DNA from 2 places in the Virgibacillus salexigens genome. Region 2 is predicted to be linked to the other one. Evidence: a T-box and tRNA genes for the amino acid it is inferred to sense, from the RefSeq annotation. Region 2 holds a T-box; the other holds one or more tRNA genes.
The links. The T-box of region 2 lies ahead of proS (proline--tRNA ligase). A T-box ahead of a tRNA ligase gene usually reads a tRNA of that ligase, here a tRNA-Pro.

Region 1: it has a tRNA-Pro gene. The T-box ahead of proS (proline--tRNA ligase) is inferred to sense a tRNA for this amino acid. The anticodon was not compared.

Annotation. Positions count from the first base shown of each region.
Region 1 covers NZ_CCDP010000003.1:385,749-397,685, reverse strand. Annotated here, with positions in the region: gene BN990_RS22760 (hypothetical protein) at 219-365, opposite strand; gene BN990_RS20055 (hypothetical protein) at 427-615, opposite strand; gene BN990_RS20050 (RNA dependent RNA polymerase) at 1,847-5,344, opposite strand; gene BN990_RS20045 (hypothetical protein) at 5,373-5,756, opposite strand; gene BN990_RS20040 (hypothetical protein) at 5,746-5,949, opposite strand; gene BN990_RS20035 (hypothetical protein) at 6,313-6,798, opposite strand; gene BN990_RS20030 (hypothetical protein) at 6,921-7,100, opposite strand; gene BN990_RS23030 (hypothetical protein) at 7,333-7,509, shown strand; gene BN990_RS20025 (hypothetical protein) at 7,526-7,888, shown strand; gene BN990_RS20020 (hypothetical protein) at 7,891-8,103, shown strand; gene BN990_RS20015 (hypothetical protein) at 8,121-8,378, shown strand; gene BN990_RS21670 (DUF3307 domain-containing protein) at 8,348-8,782, shown strand; gene BN990_RS20005 (hypothetical protein) at 8,855-9,370, shown strand; tRNA gene BN990_RS20000 (tRNA-Asn) at 9,538-9,612, shown strand; gene BN990_RS19995 (hypothetical protein) at 9,718-10,122, shown strand; tRNA gene BN990_RS19990 (tRNA-Pro) at 10,416-10,490, shown strand; gene BN990_RS19985 (ParM/StbA family protein) at 11,008-11,937, shown strand, end outside.
Region 2 covers NZ_CCDP010000002.1:589,414-601,350, reverse strand. Annotated here, with positions in the region: gene BN990_RS15880 (DUF456 domain-containing protein) at 1-470, shown strand, start outside; gene BN990_RS15875 (cysteine hydrolase family protein) at 490-1,056, shown strand; gene BN990_RS15870 (GNAT family N-acetyltransferase) at 1,049-1,588, shown strand; T-box leader at 1,624-1,846, shown strand; gene proS (proline--tRNA ligase) at 1,916-3,355, shown strand; gene BN990_RS15860 (M20 family metallopeptidase) at 3,728-4,882, shown strand; gene BN990_RS15855 (ABC transporter substrate-binding protein) at 4,905-5,690, shown strand; gene BN990_RS15850 (amino acid ABC transporter permease) at 5,724-6,383, shown strand; gene BN990_RS15845 (amino acid ABC transporter ATP-binding protein) at 6,376-7,098, shown strand; gene BN990_RS15840 (glutathione peroxidase) at 7,144-7,623, opposite strand; gene BN990_RS15835 (LysR family transcriptional regulator) at 7,700-8,575, opposite strand; gene BN990_RS15830 (aspartate aminotransferase family protein) at 8,719-10,044, shown strand; gene trhO (oxygen-dependent tRNA uridine(34) hydroxylase TrhO) at 10,095-11,063, opposite strand; gene BN990_RS15820 (PrpR N-terminal domain-containing protein) at 11,294-11,937, shown strand, end outside.

The DNA of each region.
Region 1 (11,937 bases), on a different contig from region 2:
ATAATTTTCCAATCGCCCCCAATTAAAAAGGGACGTTATACATAAAATGACTTACTAGAAGAAATGTAATCAGGACCACTTCTTAATGGTCTAAAACTATAGCGAGAGGGGAGACCATATACTTTATAATTAGATAGGGAATAAGATGAACTACGCTTATTAGGCAATAGTTTCTCATCTTTATATGTAGTAAGCTTATACAATATCATTCACCTCCATTAATCATTAGATAATCTATCTTCATAAGCAGACAGTACTACCATCTTACGTATTGTCTGTAGTTCATCATATGTAAATTCCACCGATACAGACTCTCCTGAAACACAATTACTTATAGCTAGATCGAGTTTCTCTAATAGATGCATGACATACTTCCTCCTTAGTAAGATAACAGAGAGGGAAGAGTATACCTCCCTCTATAGAAGTTTAACCTACACATTCCTGTAGTTCTTCTTGTTCTTCATATAACTCTGTAGAATAAAAATACCATTCATCTATCTTTCTTTCCAAACGATCTAGCTTCTCTATATGAGCAAAGGTAGTATACTTCTTCTGTAGTAATTCTTCGTAGTATCCCAGACGGTACTGAAACTTTAATAAATCTCTCTCTGTCATTTTCTTGCACCCCTATTACGTGATATCTACCTAACTTGCCGACAGGCAATGTAATACCTATCATAACATAAAGTCAGTATAAAGATACCTCTTTGTTCGCATTTTCACCTCGATATATTACGAACATAATGTGAACAATTTGTGACAATTATATCGAAGTGTAGCATTTCCTAAGGTTTTTCAGGTGTTAATAATATATGAGAGGGTTTTTCTTAAGCATTACTTACTTATGAAAGGCACTACATACTATATAGGGGGTTTTGAAGATAAAAGAAAGAGTTCATCAAATAAACAGTAAGTCTTACTTAGTAAAAGTAAAGCTAACTGATACAGTCATACTACTACAATAAGCATACAAAATAAACAGTAAAGCCAACAATAAAGAAAGCTAGTACCGCAGCTCTTATGTAGTTGTCGGCCGTGGGGAAGCTCTGCACTTTTATAAGTAGCGCAAACGAAAAGATCGGATACAATGGGGGGTTATGCTCACATAAATAGGGGGCAGAGAGGATAGGCTACTAAAAGATACAGTACGCTTACTATGTTGGTATGAACAGAAATATACAGCAGAGGATGAGCTAGCTAATAAGCTTATAGTTGCAGTATGTAGACTATAGATAAGCAGAGCTACGCTGAGCTTTCTTCTTCGGCAGAGCTATCTATATCGGTACGCTTGCTACATCTGCACACACACTTTTCCCTCGGCAATGCTCCCACCCCGCCCTCTAGGAGGCAAAATGAGAGCCGTGCAGATAGAATGCAGAGTTACCGAGGGTTTACCCATTAGTGGGCAATAGGAAAGCGTGAGCGAGCTATAGTGGGGGCTATAACTCAATGAGCTAGCCGACAGGCTGACAAATAGTGGACAAGTGAGCTGTGCTGAAACATAACCCGCATACTACTAGTGTAGTCGGTGAACGTGCTGTGAGAGTGGGCGCTAGCAAGCTTAACTGGCAAATAGAAGGAGCGGGCGGAGGTGGTCTGCTGTGCCGAAGGCAGTGTCGCTATGCAACGGTAGGGAGGAGAGGGGAGCATTGCTATGCTGATACACCTATCCGAAGGATTTCTTCTATATCCGAACATTATCCTTGCAATATAAGATAACATTCGTATATAGAAGACCAACATCCTAGTTAGTCCTAAGAGGAACTAGCAATGTTGGACTCCATACACGAACAATGGTCGTACTACTTTAGATATGCTATACTAACAGCATAGGAGCTTGTAGGCGTTAGGCTCCTATCTTGATTAGTTCATTCACTTCTAGGTTAACTGTACGTGTTCCACGGCCAGGTGTAGACGTACTGATATTAAGTTCATACTTATCATGACCTAGAAGTGACTTAATATTCTTAGCTGAATTAAATACAAAGCCTACTTCAGTTTGACCAATGATTAGTCTATACTTATCACCTACAGCTTGAATGAATGATGGTTGCTTATGCAATCCTTCTAATACTTTCTCCATTGTAAACTGCTCTTGAATCGCATCAGGAATACATACAGCAAGTGTAATATTATTGTCTACAACTTCATTCGCAGTAAGTTGATCTTGCTTCTCTTTATTCTCCACATAAGAAAGTGTCTGAATAAATGCTTCACGTGCTACAGTCCATGGGAAAGAGAGAGATGCTTCTTTCTTACGATCTACATATGTTACATAGTAAGATACATATCCAATATCTTTAGCTGGATACATACTCATAAGCTCTGCAATCTTATCACGAGCCATATCTGCGATGTCTCCAATATAGTTGTTTAACTTCACTTCAATTTCTTCAAATTGGAGATCACGTATATGATCAGGTGTATTTGATTCAATAATAACTTGCTTCTTATCTTGAGCTGCTTGATGTGTCTTACGAACAGCTGAACCATAAGAAGCTTTTAATTGTTTTACATGATTAGCAAGCTCATTAAAGTAAGCAGGATCTAATTGGAATGCACTGTTTAGTTTAGCTAACAGAGAAAAGCTATCTGCTTCTAGATGCATTCTTTCCAATTCATTCGTTAACATATTGTCTTCGAATTGTTGAACAAGATCCATAAGACGTGACAACACAGACCCCAGATCATGACCTTTCTTTCCAACACGTGCTGCTAACCAATTAGGCTTATTCCATACACGACGACCAAGACCTTTGTGTAGATATGATAATGATTCAGGTGGGTTATCCATAAAGTCTAATGTTTCTTTCATGACTTCTTGATAGGCACCACCATGTTTAGCTGCATCAATTTCCCAACCTTGTACTAAGCGTAGGATGTCAATCCAGTTCTCATACTGTTTAATCGTAGTCATTACTTGATCTTGAGATACATTATTCAAATATAAGTCATAGCCTAAGCCACGAACAGCATCTGCCAAGATAGATGCAATGTTAGTAGCAATACCAATTTTGTTTGGCTTTAATGTACGTATGACATAATCAACACCTAGCTTATGAACCTCTTCATAGAGTTCATCTGTATTTTGTTCTTTTGTAAATGTGATCTTGTAATTATTTTGCTTGTCTACTAAGTGTTCTGGCATACGATATACACCAGTCATTTCTTTTGAATAAGGAACACCATCTCCTAAGAATTCGATATTGCCATCTTTCTCAACAAAAGAGATATCCATTACTGGAGAAGTTTCTTTACGCTTTAATGCTTGTACAATTGTTTCATCTGTTACAGTTAGTGCAGTATCTCCATCAACGTCAGCTCCACCCATAGCAAATAGTCTCATGTCATGCACACTCATAAGTGTAATGTTACGGAAAGCACCTTTCTTATAAGCACGGTTATACATATCGATAGGGCGATGACGGACCACTTGCCACTCACCTTTTGCAATCATTGGGTTACGTCCAGCTGCTACATAGACATTTGATTTATGTTCATGAGCAGATGGGACAAATGCTTCGTTTGGTTGAATGTGATAAGATCCACGATTTGTTATCATTAGATCTCCATTTTCATTGCGAACGGTATACTTTGTACCAGCTTCTAGTACAGCATATGGATCTTGCATTAAATAGCGATAATGTCCTTCTACAGGCACATTGCCGGTTTTCCAATCAGCAATCTTTTCTTTGAGCACATCTAATGCATAGCGTTTCATATGCACATCTTCATAAGTCCAATCAAACATATCTAAGAACGAAGTAAACGTTGATACTCGAGACTGATCAATCATGTAGTGTTCTGTTTCCTGATCGAATAGATCAGCATCAATGACTTTATCTAGCCCTACATATTTCTTCATGATACTTGGATCGTGTAATGCATTGCCTACTTTTTCTAAGTGTGGTTTCATAACTTTCCATAGGTCACTTGTGTTTAGTGAAGAAGCTTGTACAAATTGATAAGGCATATCCGTATACGTCTTTTCTTGATTAAGATTACGGTTAAACATAGCAATACGTAGTTGTGGTTTGAAGTCAGGATTAGCTGTAATTAGATTAGCAAAGTCACCTTTAACAGCAGACTTAAATGCAATAATATGATCATCATAGTAAGCACGTAGATTTGGCACGAACACCATAAGACCTTTAACAAATGGAGTAATGCGAATTTGCCATGCATCGTTAAATTGACCGAACTCTGCACCAAGTGTATGATAAATCTCTTCATCACAGAAGATCGCACCATCTGCTGCTGTTAGTGAGATCGGATGCTCATTTGCATCAAACTCTTTAAAGCATTGTTTCTCTTTGTCCCAAGCACGATACGTACCTGTTTTAATTTCAACTTGTCTATCTTCTACAACACGTAGGGTATGCACACCACCAACTAAGCGTTGTTCACCTTTATGATTAATCTCCACGATATTTCCAATATCAACTGTCTTAGAAGCAACAGTATTTGTACCAGCTAGACCTGGACGAGTAATCATTTTGTCTACTTTAACAACATAATTGCCTTCATTATCTTGAGAGCCATAAGCAATTAATTCATGACCTAATAGTTTTAACGCTTGAACAGGGGACATGAAAGCTGTATCAATAAAGACTGCTTGTAACACACGTGCTTGAGATGGAGTGCGTAAGAAGAAGTAAGCATGTCCTTCTTCACCATTTTCGTCTGTAAAATAAAATCCATCTTTCATTACTCGTTCACGAAGATGAATATTATCAAAGTCTTCCTGATCATAGTCCGCTTCTTCTTCAGGGAGCTCCAAGCCTAAGCTCACGAAGAAGACATGACGCATAGGAAGCATCATGCGTTGTTTAATAAGTTTTCCATTACGAGTAAACTCAATCATCTCTGGTGTAGAAGCTAGTGTTTCACTCAAGAACGATTCACTAATCTCTTTATAAGAGTCTACATTTACTTCAGAATAATCAATTGTTGAGTATACTTTATCTTCTTGCATTTCCATTAGATTAATATCAGCAATTGGAACAAGTACACCTTTACGTGTTGGTTTATATACACGTTTTGCTAGTTTGTTGTTTTCTACAAACTCAGTAAAGTACCGAACTTGATTATTCGGTACTCCTGCTAGTGACGGATTAGCTAAGATATCAAGTAATGCCTTTCCTTCTGACATTGCTCTTAGTACACGAGCAAAGTTCTTTGAATCACGTGATTTGAAACCTTCTGATTTAGATAGGGCAGCAAGAATGTCCTGAACAGTGTATAGATAACCATTTTCTTTTAACATTGTACGATTTTCCATTTTAATAACATCTCCTTTAGTTTGGTTAGATTGATTTGATACAGTCGCAGTTTGATTTTTCATAGTAATCATTTCTCCTTTGTGGTTAGCCTTATTTATAAAGGCCTAAGATTTCTGTTATAATGTCTTGTGTGAGTGATTCATCGATTAACTCACAGATCTGCATACGATCTCGCAAATCGTACAGATCAAAATGAAAGACTAATACTGGTCTTTCGAATGTTACCCTGGCGTTACGGTTACGTTTGGACACGGAGACTGTAACGCCATCCAATAAATACTTCTTAATTAACTTGCAGTGATCTTTACTTTCATTAATGGTTACATCAATAGGAACAGACCCAATGAAGAAGTCTGTCCCTCGATATAGATCATCTTCTTTTGTTGCTTCAACATAAGTTGTTTCAAACAGTTCTTTGAAGATTTCTTTGACGTATAATTCAACATATCTTCCAGTTGGCATATTATAGTTCATCTACATCATGCTCCTTTCGTAGTATTGGATATTCAATAAGAAAATGTAACGCATTTCCATGAACACCATAGATTTGATATACTTCCTGTTCCTTCTCGTCATATCTAACAAAGATGGAATACAGGTATCCCATATGACCACAGTAGCCAAGATATTTTCCTTCGAGAATTAATTGTTTGTAAGTTACGTCCATCGTTCATTCCTCCAATTGTTTTTTAGTGTGTTAGTGCAAAGAATAGAAAAGCTAACATTCCAACGAATACAAGTTGAATCTTCTTATCTGTAGCGTCCTGTTGTACGAATTTGATTAATAAGTTTTTCATTTTAAATTCCTCCAATGATTAATTTGTTTTAAATCTAATTGATTGGTATTACATATAAAGCTTCTGTAATGACGAGCGGTTACTCTACAGGAATCACTACAGGCACATGATTATCTCTTTGACGATAGAGCAGGGCATGTACAACACCTATCGATCACCTAGCTGTTCATACACTCTATAGTAGCTATGTGATGTGTCGCTATAGAGAGGGGCAGAGGTACACTACAAGGCTATTAACCTACTAGTAGATACAGCACATACATCCAGTTAGCAGCTAGGAAATGTCCCAATTCAGCAGATAGCGTGATTAGCAATGTGCCACCTATTAGATAAGCAAGTAGTAAGCCCATGCCATATACGAATCCAATACTACTTTCAATAAACAAATTGATAGTTGCATCTTTGAATCGCACCTGTTTATGGCTTAGGTAGTAGGCTAGTGTCTTTATGCCACCATATAGTAAGGCGCCTGCGCATAACGCACTGCCTAGCCCAGTGGTTATCGCACCAGCACCTACTGTTGTAGCTGTGGCAAGCGCAGCATTCTTCCAATGTCCTTTAATAAAAGCTTCTGTTGCACGGTATGCTTTACCTAATGCAACACCTGCTTTCTCAACTATGGATTCAAATCGTTTTGACTTCTTTATCTTATTGACTCCTTCCTTTGCACCTGCTAGTACAGTAGTTAGTGCATCCTTATTCATGCTCGTTGTAGTCATATTGACTCCTTTCTAATGCTCGGTTTCATGTCATGAGCTGGACAATAGTGTGACCTATCTCATCAGTACAGGGTGGTCATGTCCTGCATACACCTTCCTTTCTTGAAAGGTGTTTCGATTCATTAGTTAAATACAACAATGGTGTATCCTTCTCCATCTAATCCTAGTTCGATCTCACATCTCTCTACAGCTACCTTGATTAGATCAGCATTAAATCCTCTTTTCATTAAGTCACCGAATCGGATACATTTGCCTGATCCTTTTAATTGGTTGAATAAGTTTACTAATGATACTGTTTGCATTGTTCATCATCCTTTTCTAATAGTTTGTTAGGGGTGGGGGCTACAAACGCCCTGGAAAACTCCCTATATAAAAGGTAGTACCCCGAGCAATTTTTTTTAGAAATTTTCCCCTATAAGGGTTTTTCCCCAGGTTTAGGTAGTGACTTTAAATTCAGAGTAAGATAAACTATTTGTAATGCATTACACTTAGGTCTAAATAAGAATAAATGAAAATAAAAAGGAGGATTTGTATATGGAAAACGGGAAGAAGCCTACATACATCAGAAGAAAGAAAACAGAACAGAAAACACTGCATGAACGCTTAGTAGAAAATGGTTCTGTAGACTTGAGGAACAATTCAGAGATAATCGATTTAGGTTATGGCTATTCTAAAATAGTGCCAATAGATCGTAGTAAGATTTACAAATAGTAAAGGGGGAGAAATGGTGAAGAGATTACAGTTATCTGAGTACAAGTACGAATCACAGGAATATAAAAAAATAAAAAATAAACGAACTTGGTGGCCAACAAGAATATCTGTTGAGTATTGGTGGGAATGTGAGAATAGAAGTGACTTTAAAGTATGGCACGATGATTACATTAGAGGTGAATTACTAATAGCTTCAGGACCAGTTAATTTATTGAAGATCTTCTATGATATACATCAAAAACTAAAATATAACTATCACACTGTTCTACTTACTCTAGCTAGGTATCTTCAAAGAAAAAATAAAGTGAAAATAGAAGAAGGGGTTATGCTATCCCCGAAATATCTATGGAAAAAAAGAATTAAAAAAGGGGAGAAATAAACATGAACAAAAATCAAATAGCTGAATTATGTCATAACGTAAATAAAGCATACTGTGAAAGTATTGGAGATTTATCACAACCAAAGTGGGAAGATGCACCCGATAAGACGCATCCTTGTTTAGTTCCCTACAATGAATTACCTGTAGAACAGAAAACGAAGGATTATTTATTTAAGGCAGTTATTGATACTGTGATTAAGATAGGTGTAAATTAAAAGTTAGGAGATAAAACATGCGGACACTGTATGAGATTGCAGTAGATATGATTGAAGGTCGAAAACCTACTCATAACGAGTGCTATTATGCACTACAGGTATATCGAAATATGTTTAATATCGAACACCGTCAACATAGAGAAGAGTTATTAAAAGAAAATAGGACACCTGAATGGATTCGTAAACAGAAGGCAGAAAATAGTTTCAACATGTTTAAAGGAGCTTTAGGTAAGTCCCCAAAAGAATGGCTTGGAGTAAAGGAGGAAACAAAATAGTGAATATGATTATTTTCTGCACAGCATTTATTTTTCAGTATGTAGGTCATAACATAGGAGATTATTTATTTCAAACTGACTGGCAAGCACAGAATAAAACAAAAAAGCGTTTGGCAAGATTCAGGCATTGTTTCGTATATTCACTAACAATTGGATTACTGTTACTTATACCATTTAATTGGGTGGTAGCAAGTATCGTATTTTTAATAACATTAATCGAACACTATCTTGTTGATTCAAGAAAACCAATAATAGTCTGGAAGAATTTCTTAGAAAAGAAAATAGCAAAACAAAAAAACTTTGAAATAAAGAACGTACCCCAATTTGTTATTATCTCCATTGATCAGACTGTTCACATCGTAAGGATATTTATTATTGCCATTGCAATTAGTTGTTTTATATAGAAGGAGTGTTATTTGTACTGAAAGTATCTTTGCCTTAATAAAGTAATGCATTACAAAAAAGGAGAATTAATTATGAAAAAAATATTTAAAAGACTATTTAAGAAAAAAGATAAATGGGACTTATTTCAAGAAGCTAACTGTAAAACATTAGCTGTTACTGCTGACAGAGGAAGTGGAAAATCCTATAATATTGCCAAAAAAATAAACAAATCCGAATGGAACCATGTAGTATTGATAGGAGGCACTGTAACCTTGAATACAAGGGTCTATAAAGACGTTTTCGAAGAGCAGGGAGTTAATGTTATTTATTCTAATTCAAACACGCTATGTTTAGATAATGGAAAACGGATTACCTTTTTTGGTGTTAATGGTGATAGCCATCTGGTTGCAGGACTATCTGCAGATGCAGTTATTATGGAAGATATAGAGTTTATTGATAATAGTTATTTCAGGAAAATACTTAAGCTGTCTCGTGAAATTCTCCATAAGTCTGAAGGACCAATATATGTAGTTGGAGGAAGGGTAGAGAACGATTATCAAGCTTTCATCAATAATGCAAATCTACAGATGAATATAAAAAGAGAATAACAAGATGTCTAGATTAAAAACTGAATATAAAAAAAGTTTAAAATATTATAATAAATATATTGAAAGACATTACATTTTGTAGTATTATCTATTTAAGGGTTTGTTAGAAGCATATTTATTCTTCTCTTTTTAAAGGCAAATGTTCTTCATTAGAGCATTTGCAATATTGAGTAGTAGCTCAGCGGTAGAGCAATCGGCTGTTAACCGGTTAGTCGTAGGTTCGAATCCTACCTACTCAGCCATATGTTCCCTACTAGTTAGTAGTCAGTCTATAGTGAGTTAACTGTAGATGGTAAGGTGCAACTCCAACAGGGAATGTCAACTAATAAAATATAGGAGCTGATGGTATGGATTTCACAGAACCAGAAGCAGTGTATATGTGTAACTATGCAGGTGGAAAAAATGGTGTATTTACAGAAATATTACATTTTGCTGTAGAACCTACTCAAAACACAAGAATACAGTTTTATCCACCAGATGAAATGTATCCTAACCATGGACCACGGTTCGTTGATAACTTTATGAACTATCCTGGAACAGGAGAACCTTTCACTATAATGGACGCAGAGCTAATTCATGAAGAAGTAATAACAGATGAGGAAAATAAAAGAGTAGTTAATGTGGGTTTTCTTCTACCAGATGTTAATCAAAAAGCAGTTGGACAATATATTTATCATTATTTTGATGATCCTGCTGCAGGAGGATGGGTTACTGACGAAAGTATGACTCTTCATCCATTGCCTGCTTTATAAAATCGGGTCAATTAATCTTGACCCGTATACATAATGATCTTACTGGAGAATTCTACTACACTTACTAGGTGATGACTGGTTTATTGCTTAGCAAGAGGTGGATATAGGTTCAATTCCTATGAAGGTCACTATTTTATAACAACTCCACGGCTCAGCCTTCTGATACAGGCAAGAATAAAATTGAGCAAAAAAATGTATTTTACATTTAGCTAAGGCGTATCACCTGACAAGAGTTAGTGCTAAACATGAATACAGAGCAGTTGTTAGAGTGGTTTACAACTGCAAGGATACAACTCGATATAGCTCAGTTTGCGTAGAGCGCTGCGTTTGGGACGCAGAGGTCGTAGGTTCAAGTCCTGCTATCGAGATTATATGCCCTTTCCTTTCGGTGGATGAGTCAACAGATAGATGGCCATATGCTGTTGTGGGTGGGTTCAACTCCCAAGAGGGCGCTTATATGTTCTTGTAGTATAAGTTAATGCGCTTGTCACAAGAGATACTGGTGAGAGTCCAGTCAAGAACACAACTATTACCCCCTTTGCCTTGATATAGGAATAGGGCTAAAGAGACTATCTTTCATTCATATTACACTCCTTTCATTTTATCTCATATATCGTTAATATTAATATTTGATGTCTCTTTAGTTCCTGTCCATATCGATTTGCAGTTGTTTTAAGGAGCTTGGGTTTCCCTGTTTTCCTAGGCTCTTTAAAAGAGCTGCAAGCTCTAAAATTCCATTATCCTTCCTTTTCCTAAAGAAAGCATCGCAAAAAGCGGTGCTTTTTTATTGGTAATACTTGCATCTATCAGCATTTATAGGTAAACTAGGAATATGTTCAAAATGTTAACAATTTAAACATATTATACTGGAGGGAGAAATAGGGAATGACGAAAGAGAAGAAGGTGCCATATTTAGTAGGGGTAGACGTAGGTTTTGGTGGTTTAAAGTATATGTCAAATGCAAAGCCAGAGCCACATGTAATACCAAGTGGCGTAGTTAGTGGGACACCAGCAAGCCGTCCATTGCTATCCTCTAGTGAAATAAACATACAAGAATTAGTGGTGAAAACGGAAGAAGGAACATATTTCGTTGGAGATAATGCTTTAGGTATGCCAGTAGAAGAAAATGTAAACGTGCGTACTGAAAAACGTAATCGTGCCAATGATGAAAAGAGTAGGGTTCTTTTCCATACAGGAATTGGGTTAAGCCTTCCTGATAAAAGTGGAACATATGAAGTTACTATTGTTACGGGGCTTCCGAATACAGATTACGACATGAAGATTAAAGAAGACTTAGAATCATTCTTAAGTAAAGACTTTACCGTAGAGTTCTATTTAGACAGTAAAAATAGCATTAAAAAAGACGTGAAAGTCAAAAGCGTAGTTGTGTTAAGACAACCAGAAGGTACCGTTACATACAATCAATTTCGCTTTGATGAAGAAAGCTTCTTAGCACCGTCTGAACATCGTGCAGAATATTTAGGAGTCATTGACTTCGGACATGTATCTACGGATTATGCTTTATTCCGTAATGGGGTTGTACTAGAAGATGACACAAAAAATAAATCAACAATTGGAGTAACAGAAGTATATAAGCGTCTTCGCAGATCTATCGAATTAAAATTCGCTGATATGGGTTATATGTTCCACCCGTCAGATCAGGATTTAGACTATGCGATTCAGACTGGAAATATTAAATATAGAAATACTGACTTTGATGTATCAGATGAAATTCAAGCTGTTATTGCTGATCGAGCTAAACCTATTGCTGATTCAATTACAACAGCATGGGGAAATGAGTCTAACCGGTTACAA
Region 2 (11,937 bases):
TGTGGATTTTAATTAGTGCATTGTTTATTTTAAGTTTTGTAGGGGTCATTTTCCCAATTGTTCCATCCGTACTTGTGATATGGATTGGTTTTCTCATCTATCACTTTGTAATTAACGCAAATGAATTAACGATGTCATTTTGGATAGCAATGTCTATTATTACGGTAATTCTCATTGTTGCAGACGTTATTGCAAATGGTTATTTTGTAAAAAAATACGGTGGAAGTAAGTGGGGAGAACGTGGTGCAGCGATTGCTGTTATTGTAGGTTCATTCATTATTCCCCCATTCGGGATATTAATCGTTCCGTTTTTAACCGTGTTTATCATTGAATTAATGCAGCAACGAACCGTACAAGAAGCACTTTTAGCTTCTTTTGGTTCATTAGTAGGTTTTCTAGGAGGAACGATAGCTAAAGTAATTATCCAGCTGTTTATGATTATTTGGTTCTTTGTTGCTATCTTATTTTAGTGTATAGGGGGATGCTGTAATGAGAAAGGCTTTGATCAATGTAGATTATACGAATGATTTCGTGGCTGATGATGGTAAGTTAACGTGTGGAAAGCCAGGTCAAGCTATTGAAACATCTATTGTTAACTATACAACTAACTTTATACAACAAGGGGAGTTTGTTGTGTTTGCGATAGATACACATGTAGAGGGAGATAATTACCATCCAGAGTCTTCGCTTTTTCCAGCGCATAATATACGTGGCACTTCAGGCAGGAACTTATATGGAAAACTTGCAAAAGTTTATCAAGAACATCAAGACAAAGAAAATGTTTACTTTCTTGATAAGACAAGATATAGTGCATTTCAAGGTACGGATTTAGAAATGAAGTTACGTGAGAGAGATATAACGGAAATACATCTTGTAGGAGTTTGTACAGATATTTGTATTTTACATACAGCCATGGATGCCTTTAATAAAGGATTCAACATTATCGTCTATGAGGATGCAGTAGCAAGCTTTAATCACACAGGGCATGAGTGGGCATTGGCGCATTTTGAAAAGACATTAGCTGCAAAAGTTCTTTCCAGGGGGGATTGTGATTAATATTGCGTTGAACGATCCATATAGTGGATATACAGTTAGAAAAGCAAAATTGGAAGACATGGATGAAATTATTCATTTACTGAAAACTGCTGCACAATGGGTACAAGCAAAGGGGATAGAACAATGGGGTCATTTACTAACTGGAGAGGAAGACGCTAAGATTCAATCAGACATCCAATCTGATACGACATACGTTGTAGAGCAAAATAATCAGCTAGTTGCTACATTTAATCTTTCTAATCAACAGAATGAATGGGATATTTGTATGTGGGGTCATCGAGAAGATAATGCCTTTTATCTTCATCGCTTTGCTGTGGGCAGCAGGTATCATGGCAAAGGGATTGGAAAACAAATTCTACAATGGATGGATAATCAGTTAACTGGAACAAATTGCTTTCTTCGACTTGATTGTGTGGCTGATAATTCAGGTCTAAATCAATTATATAAACACGCCGGTTTTGTGTATCTTAAACAGAAGGATATCGATGGTGATTTGTTTTCCTTGTATCAAAAGTCCTTCGTTAAATCTTGACTTTGTTAATTGTAAACTATATAGTGAAGGTAATATCTGTAGCAATGAAGGAGATTAGTATAATCTGGATGTCTTTTTAGAGAGGGAATGGCCGCTGAGAATTCCTAAGGCAAGGGTTAGAACCTGCTCCCTGAGCTCACTGTCGGAAAGGCTTCTATGTTATAAGGCAGTGCGGATCGTATCCGTTATCAACATAGAGTGTACGTAGTGTCATTATATACGTAAACAAGGGTGGTACCACCAACCTCGGTCCCTTTATTGGATGGAGGATTTTTTTAATGTTTTTAATCGTATTTTATTACTATATATCGTAAAGAGGTGTTTGATTTGGGCAAAAAGAATAAGCAGTTTGTAGAAAAGATAACTGCAATGGAAGATGATTTTGCACAATGGTATACAGATGTAGTAAAACAGGCTGATCTCGTTGACTATGGTCAAGTTCGCGGCACTATGATTATTAAACCTTATGGTTATGCTATTTGGGAAAATATCAAAGATGAGCTTGATAAAAAATTTAAACAAACAGGCCATACCAATGTTGCCTTCCCATTATTTATTCCTGAAAGCTTATTACAAAAAGAGAAGGATCATGTAGAGGGATTTGCACCAGAAGTTGCATGGGTGACTCACGGAGGAGAAGAGGAGTTAACAGAACGCCTTGCGATTCGTCCTACTTCCGAAGTGTTATTCTGTGATTACTATTCCAAAAACATTCATTCCTATCGTGATTTACCTAAATTGTATAATCAGTGGGGGAATGTCGTTCGTTGGGAAAAAACTACACGCCCATTTTTACGTTCCTCGGAATTCCATTGGCAGGAAGGCCATACTGCTCATGCTACAGATGAGGATGCATCAAAAGAAACGAATCAAATGTTAACTATTTATGCGGATCTCGTTGAAGAATATCTAGCAATTCCTGTCTTGCGTGGTAAGAAAACGGATAAAGAGAAATTTGCTGGTGCAAAATACACGTTAACAATCGAAAGCCTTATGCATGATGGGAAAGCTTTGCAGTCAGGTACCTCGCATCATTTTGGATCTGGATTTGCCGAAGCATTTGATATTACGTACTTAGATGAAAATGGAGATAGTCAATATGTTCATCAAACCTCTTGGGGGCTTTCCACGCGTATTATGGGAGCATTAATTATGGTACACGGTGATAATCGAGGGCTAGTAATTCCACCTCGCATTGCTCCAACACAAGCAATGATTGTTCCAATTGCACAACATAAAGAAGGTGTGTTGGACAAAGCTTATGAATTGCGTGATCAATTAAAGGATATTGTTCGTGTTGATATTGATGCTAGTGATAAGATGCCTGGATGGAAGTTTAATGAATATGAAATGAAGGGTATCCCAGTTCGAATTGAAATGGGGCCAAAGGATATGGAAAAAGAGCAAGTGGTTCTTGTACGTCGCGATACAGGCGAAAAAGAATTCGTTCCTTTAACTGAACTACAAACAAGATTGACGGCACTTTTAGAAGAAGTCCAATTGAATTTGTATACGAAGGCAAAGAATCATCGTGATAAAAAAACAAGTATTGCCACTACGATAGAAGAATTTAGTCGTGTATTATATGAAAATCCTGGCTTTATTAAAGCAATGTGGTGTGGAGACCTAGCTTGCGAAGAGAAAATCAAAGAAGATACGTTAGCTACTTCCCGTTGTATTCCATTTGAACAAGAGCAAGTTGCGGATATCTGTGTATGCTGTGGAAAACCAGCAAAAGAGTTAGTTTTTTGGGCAAAAGCTTATTAAAAAGAGACGAAGATAAAAAAATCTTATTCCAATAATAATCCGGACGGTTTCTTTCGAATCTGTTCGGATTATTTGTTTACACTTAAAATTTCTTCTATCATTACGCCATCAACATACTTCGCTTCTGCTATACGTACTTAAACTGTGCTTTGTTTCACCTTCAATTAATAGTTATTTTACCATTCGGGTTTTGGATTAGCTATTCTAGTTGTGTCCAGAAGTTTTTTATGCATTTAATCATAACTAATTGACAATGTAAAAGAGACTGCCGTTCTGTGAAATGGTGGAATAAAATAACTATTGCATAGCTATACATATTGTGGTATAAATATACATATAAATTAATAAATATGCATATGGGTGGGAACGAAGATGGATGCGTTTTTGAAACAACAAATAGAAGAAATTCATTTAGAGTTATGTACAATTAGTGATGACTTATACAAGCATCCAGAGTTAGGAGATCAAGAATATGAATCGATGAAAGCTCTCGTTCATTTACTAGCAAGTCATGGATTTACGATTGAAACTGGTATTGCAGATCGAGAAACTGCTTTTAAAGCGACATTTAAAGGTAAACAACCAGGACCTGTGATTGCATATTTAGCTGAGTATGATGCTTTACCAGAAGTTGGACATGGTTGCGGTCATAATTTAATTGGCACGATGAGTGTTGGAGCAGGTATTGCGCTAAGCAAACAGGTAGAGGAGGTTGGGGGAAGTGTTATAGTTTTAGGGACTCCTGCTGAAGAGACAAATGGTGCCAAGGTGCCAATGAGTGAACAGGGGATTTTTGATGAAATGGATGTAGCAATGATGGTTCATCCTAGTGACAGTTCCTATGAGAGTGGAGAATCATTAGCTATGGATGCAATTCAGTTTACTTATTACGGGAAGTCTTCACATGCAGCAGCCTCTCCTGAGCAGGGAATTAATGCACTTGATAGTGTTATTCAATTATTTAATGGGATAAATGCTCTACGCCAGCATCTTCCGTCAGATATTCGAATTCATGGCATCATATCAGAAGGTGGACATGCTGCCAACGTTGTACCTGATAAGGCGACTGCTCAGTTTTATGTACGGGCGAAGGAGAGACGCATGTTAAATGAAGTTGTTAATCAAGTGAAACATATTGCAAATGGTGCAGCGATGATGACAGGAGCCACACTCGAGATATCTAACTATGAATTGAGTTATGACAATATGCTAACAAATCAACCATTATCAAAAACGTTTACAAATCATTTACAAGAAATAACAAAAAAACCTGTGCAAGCAGCTAAACAAAACTATGGATCTATTGATATGGGCAATGTTAGCCAAGTTGTGCCAGCCATTCACCCTTATATTGGTTTGGATGAGCCAGGATTAATCGCGCATACAAAGGAATTTGCGGATTTAACGATAACAGATAAAGGTCATCAGGTAATTGCAGATGGGGCTCTGGCTCTAGCAAAAACAGGTTTTGAAATCATAACAAACCCTATATTGCTCTCTGAAATTAAAGGGGCATTTAATAAATAAAAACGAAATTGAGGGGAAGAAAATGATGAAATTAACGAACTTATTTATCGTATTCATGCTAATTGGTGCGGTATTAGCCGCGTGTGGAAGTCAAGGTAATAATGGCGAGGCTTCTAGTGATGCGAATTCAGAAGGCAAGAAAGTACTTAAGATGGCTACTTCTGCGGATTTCCCACCCTTCGAATCTCGTGACCCAGAAGGTAACTTTGAAGGTTTTGATATTGAACTAGCACATATGATTGCGGACGAATTAGGTTATGAATTAAACATAGAAGATATGAAATTTGATGGATTAATTGGTGCTTTACAAGCAGATCGAGTAGATATGGTTTTGTCTGGTATGAGTGCTACAGAAGAACGTAAAAAGAATGTTGATTTTTCGACGGAATATCATCATTCAGGAGAATCATTCCTAACCAAAGCTGATTCGGATATCCAATCACTCGACGATCTGAAAGGGAAAACAGTTGGTGTGCAGCTTGGTACGATTCAAGAGGAAGGTGCAGAGAAACTAGCTGAAGAATATGGTTTTGAAGTGAAGAAAGTTGATAACTCTGGCCTACTTGTTCAAGAATTAAATTCCAATCGAATTGACGTCGGGTATATGGATAAGACCGTAGCAGTAGGCTATCAAGAGGAGCAAGGGTTAAGCGGATTTGATGATCCAACGACTAGCTCACCTGGCATGGCTATTGCTTTCCCGAAAGGAAATGACTTCGTTAATGAAGTGAATGAAGCATTAGCGAAATTAGAAGAAGAAGGAAAAATTAAAGAACTGGAAGAAAAATGGTTATCTAACGTTGAATAAAGCAATAGATAGAGAAAAGCGAGGTGATAAGGCATGAATTTGGACTTCAGCCAAATCGTGCCTTATATTCCTTTTATACTTGAGGGAATATGGGCTACATTAAAATTTGTAAGTGTTTCGATTCTAATGGGATTTATATTAGGTACGCTTTTATCCCTATGTAAAATTACAAAAACCCCCCTATTAAAGTGGTTAGCGGATGCGTATACGTCAATATTTCGAGGGACGCCACTTATTTTACAACTCATGATTATTTATTATGCTGTACCACAATTAACGGGGTATGATATCTCTGCGTTTTTATCAGCTGTTCTCGCCTTCGGTTTGAATTCGGCAGCATATATTTCCGAAATTATTCGCGGTGGGATTTTAGCAGTAGATAAAGGACAAACCGAAGCGGCAGAAGCTTTAGGGGTACCATATAAACCGATGATGCTAAATATTATCTTACCACAGGCATTTAAAAATATATTGCCTGCAATGATGAATGAGTTTATTACATTAACAAAGGAATCAGCACTTGTATCTACCATAGGTTATTTAGATATTATGCGAAGAGCGCAAGTTGTTGGTTCAGATTTGTATCGTAACTTCGAACCATTGTTATTTGCTGGTCTCATATATTGGGTAATTGTTTATATTCTTACCTCTGTAGGAAGATTAGTGGAACGGAGGCTTCGTCAAAGTGATTAAAGCAAACAATATTACGAAAGTATTTGGTGAAAGTACAGTTCTTCAGCAAATAACTACTACAATCAAGCAAGGGGAAGTAGTGACTATAATTGGACCTTCTGGGTCAGGTAAATCTACTTTTCTACGTTGTTTAAACCTATTAGAAGACCCAACAGAAGGACAAATATTTCTTCACGATCAGGAAATTACGCTGCCTAAAACCAATAAATTAGTTATCCGTAAAAATATCGGAATGGTTTTTCAACATTTTCATTTATTTCCACATATGACCGTACTAGATAATGTTTCTTATGCGCCGCAAAAGGTGAAGGGTGTATCAAAACAAGAAGCAGAGAAAACGGCCAAGCAGTTACTAACGAAAGTAGGATTAACGGATAAAGAGGATACGTATCCCAACCGTTTATCTGGTGGACAAAAACAACGAGTTGCGATTGCAAGGGCATTAGCAATGGAACCAAGTATTATGTTATTTGATGAGCCGACTTCAGCATTAGATCCAGAAATGGTGAAAGAGGTACTGGATGTGATCAAAGATCTGGCACAGACGGGTATGACGATGGTGATTGTAACGCATGAAATGAATTTTGCGAAAGAAGTAGCTGATCGGGTCTTGTTTTTGGATAACGGTAGATTAGTAGAAGAAGCAGAACCTACGAGATTTTTTGAACAGCCAACTTCCGAACGAGCTAGAGATTTTCTTGATAAGGTACTATAAGGTAAGAGAAAGGGGAGACCAAATGTTCATTGGCCTCCCTTTAAATTATGCTTTTAATGCAGCTTCAATATCTTTCGCTAGTTGATTTGGTTTTGTTTGAGGAGCATAGCGGGCAATTACCTCTCCTTGTTTATTAATCAGAAACTTGGTGAAATTCCACTTGATCTGCTTTGTTAACATACCTTTCGCCTCTTCTGTAAGGTGCTTAAACAATGGATGAATATTTTCTCCTTTTACATCTACCTTGCTAAACATGGGGAAGGTAACCCCATAATTTAATTGACAGAAATCTGAGATTTCATCGTCCGAGCCAGGATCTTGATTATTAAATTGATTACATGGAAAACCAAGTACATTAAATCCTTGTTCCTTATAAGAATTGTATAGGTTTTGTAAGTCTTCCAATTGAGGCGTGAATCCGCATTTACTTGCTGTGTTTACAATTAAAAGAACATCCCCTTGATAATCTGCTAAAGATTTTTCCTTCCCATCTATTAAAGTAGTTTGAAAATCATAGACATTCATACCAATAGCCTCCTTTAAAAAAAGAATAGCAATAGGGGGTGTCACTGTCAAAATGAATGGTTTAGTTAGTAACCGGTTAGTTAGTTATGAAATCAATAAATAATTTTGTTGCATCATCAACGGTTTGTTCTTTTTTAATAATTAATTCAAAATCTCGTTCTATTTTAGGAATTCCGTCTATTTTAATTGTATGTAATAAGCCATTATGCAAGTCATTTTTAACAGAAAAATATGGAAGAAACGAAGCACCTATATTATTTTTAACCATTTCTTTCGCACCATCAATACTATCAATCTCAGCAACAATATTTGGAGCCAGTTCTACCTTTTTAAAAGCGTTTTGAATTAATTTCCAATCTTTGGTCTCTGGCTTATATAAAATTAGTGGTGAATTAGCTAGATCCTCAAGGGTTGGCTTATCTAATTTACTTAAGGGATGATCTGAATGGTAGACTAGTATCATTTCATCTTCTTCGATACAGAAACTTTCGATTTGTGGGTGATAAATAGAGCGAACAATTCCGGCGGAAACGTCTTGATTAAGTACCATATCTAAGACTTGATCAGAATGGCCGGAGAAAACGCTGAATTTAATGTTTGGGTAAGTATCTCTGAAGGCTTGTATGCGACTAGGGAGGAAGTAGCCAGCACCTGAAAATACAATAGAAAGAACTACTTCACCATCAAATAGTTCGTTCCGTTTTTGAATAGAGCGTTTTCCTTTTTGAATGGAGTCGACAGCTGCTTGTGCAAAAGCAAGAAATGTTTCCCCCTCCTCAGTTAAATAAACGTTTGAATAATTACGTTCAAATAATGGCGCGCCTAGCTCCTTTTCTAAAACTTTTATCTTAGAACTAATAGATGGCTGCGATAAAAAAAGTAATTCACCTGCTTTACTAAAACTCCCTGTATTAGCAATATAAATAAAGGCCTCAAGCTGATCAAAGTTCAACTGTATTCCCACCTTATTATTAATTTTTATATGATCATAAAATATTTCAATTCGACTTGTCAATGTAATTCCATTACCATGAAAACGATACAATAAATATCTCGTTATTCAATCAAAAAATACAGACGAACTAACGCAAAGAGGTGGGCAGGTTGATAAAACGTATGAATCAATCGTTGGCATATATGGACAGAGCTAAACAGGTGATGCCAGGAGGAGTGACAGCCAATATTAAATATTTTGAACCACATCCAATTGTTATGAAGAAAGGCCATGGTGCATATTTAACGGATGTGGATGATAATGAATATGTCGATTATCTATTGTCCTATGGTTCATTAATGCTAGGACATGGACATCCTGTAATTAAACATGCAATTCAATCCCAACTAGATACAAGTGGTACGTGGTTATTCGGAACTCCGCATGAGTTAGAAGCAGATTTTGGAGAGAAGTTAAAGCAATACTTTCCAAGCATGGAACTTCTTCGGTATACGAATTCAGGAACAGAGGCAACCTTGCTTGCTTTACGTCTAGCAGCAACTTATACTGGAAAACATAAAATAGCTAAATTTGAAGGACATTATCATGGCGGTTATGATCAGGTGTTATTAAGTGTGGATCCAGATGTTAATGAAGCTGGCCCAGCAGAGGAACCTCTATCTGTACCTGCATCAAAAGGAGTGGGAGCCTATCATCAAGACCATACGGTTATTTTGCCGTTCAATCATTCATATGCGTTTGAGTTACTAAAGCACCACAGGGATGAAATCGGAGTGGTAGTATTAGAACCTATCCAAAGCGGGTTTATCCCGGCACAAAAAGTGTTTATGGAAGAATTGCGTCGTCTTACAAAAGATTTAGGTATTGTTCTCCTATTTGATGAAGTGAAAACTGGATTTCGAATAGGTATGGGAGGGGCACAAGGCTACTATGGCATTGAGCCGGATTTAACTGCTTTAGGAAAGGTCATTGGAGCTGGATTCCCGATGGGGGTTGTCGGTGGAAAACGGGAGATATTGATGGAAAGTGCGCCTGTTAAAAATAATGCTACCAATTTAAGTTCCAAAGATGTACTTTTCCATAGCGGTACGTACAATGGTCATCCAATGATCTTAGCAGCAGGACTTGCAACCATTCAAGTGTTAGAAAATGAGTTTGACTTTGTAGTCATGCAAACAAATGAATTAAAACAGCAATTAGAAAGGCTGTTTGCAACAAAAGGAATTGCTATGCAAGCAATTGGGATAGGAGCAATGTTTAATATAGTATTTACGGAAGAAAAGGTTACCAACTATCGTGAATATCAAATTGCTGATTTTCGTTTAAGGAAAGATTTAGATGCTCATTTGTTAAAAGAAGGTATATATGCAAAGCCGTGTAATCGATATTCCTTATCTACACAGCATGGAGAAAAGGAAATAGAAAAGACAGTAACAGCTGTGACTGGTTTTCTTAACCAGATGTAAAATAAAAAGAAGACGTCCTTTATAAAAGAAGGACGTCTTCTTTCTTGTCATTACGCATTTTGCATTAAACTTTCACCAATTCGTGCTAATCGTTGTTCCACTTCTTCTTGTGAAAGCTCCTGTTCTTTAATATATAAATTTCGAGGACTCACCCGACATTCATGTGTACAACCCCGTAAATACGTATGCTCATTTTCTTCAGAGCAAAGAATTTGTTTATTACAATCTGGGTTTGCACAGTTTACATATCGTTCACAAGGTTTTCCATCGAAATAATCCACACCAACTACTACGTGTTCTTTTTGATTTACTGGAACAGAGATACGTTCATCGAATACGTAACATTTTCCATCCCATAAATCACCTTGAACTTCAGGATCTTTTCCGTACGTAACGATTCCACCATGTAATTGGTTTACATCTTCGAAACCTTCTTCTAATAACCAACCAGAAAATTTTTCGCAGCGAATACCGCCAGTACAATACGTTAATACTTTTTTATCTTTGAATTGTTCCTTATTCTCACGAATCCATTCTGGTAATTCACGGAATGTTTCTATATCTGGACGGACGGCACCGCGAAAATGTCCTAAATCATATTCATAATCATTACGTGCATCAATCACGACAGTGTTTTCATCCTGCATAGCCTCGTAGAATTCCTTAGGAGATAAATGATTACCTGTTGTTTGTAACGGATTTATATCATTCTCTAATCGAAATGTAACTAACTCTTTGCGAGGGCGAACATGCATTTTTTTGAAGGCATGTCCATCATGCTCATCAATTTTAAAAACCATATCTGCAAAGCGAGGATCTTGATGCATCGTATCCATATACAATTTGGTTTGTTCTTTTGTACCTGATACAGTACCATTGATCCCTTCCTGTGCTACTAAAATTCTACCTTTTAAACCAATGTCTTTGCAGAATTTAAGATGCTCATCAGCATAGCTTTCTGGGTCATCAATTTGGACATACTGATAGTACAATAATACTTGATAATTATTGTTCTCCATGTTGTTTACCACCTATCATTTATATTTGCAAGATACAAATGTTTGGTAGCCGTTATTCAATTTTTTCTATCTTGCAAGAGATATTATACCAAGGTTTGATATGAATTTCAAAACAGCTTTATTTTGCATCATGTTCCTTATTTTATCCACTGAAAGAGCGTTGATGTACAAGAGAAACGAACTATGTAATAATAGAGTTGTTTAAAAATGGAACAAAAAGAGGGATGACATTGATTAAAGCATTATTAATTGCCCCTTATCCTGGGTTAGTTGAAATCGCAAAAAACCTTCAGATTCCCAATTATATGCAGTTAGATATACAGACAGCAAATTTAGAACAAGGGGTAGAAATTGCTCGCAACGCCGAACGACAGGGGTATGAGATTATTATAAGTCGCGGTGGTACCGCAACAATGATACAAGATGAAGTATCGTTACCTGTTGTTCATATTGATATTACTGGATATGATATGCTTCGAGTTTTTACATTGATAAGCGGCCTGCAAAAGAAGGTTGCACTTGTAGGATTCGCTAATATATCACGCGGTGCTGCAACTTTGTGCAATATATTAGAACTCAATGTAAAAATGATTACTATCCAATCTAGAAGTGAGGTAAAACACCATTTACAAGAATTAAAACAAGAAGGATATTCTGTAATAATCGGGGATGTTGTAACCGTTCAGGAAGCTAAACAACTTGGCTTACGTGGAGTGTTGATTACTTCAGGAAAAGAAGCGTTAATGGATGCTTTTGAAGAAACGAAGAGGTTACATCACTTAGCTAATAAAATTAGATATCAAACAAAATATTTATCTGATATGTTTGCCGCTTTACCAATACCTGCAGTTATAATTGATGAATCGAAGCAAAT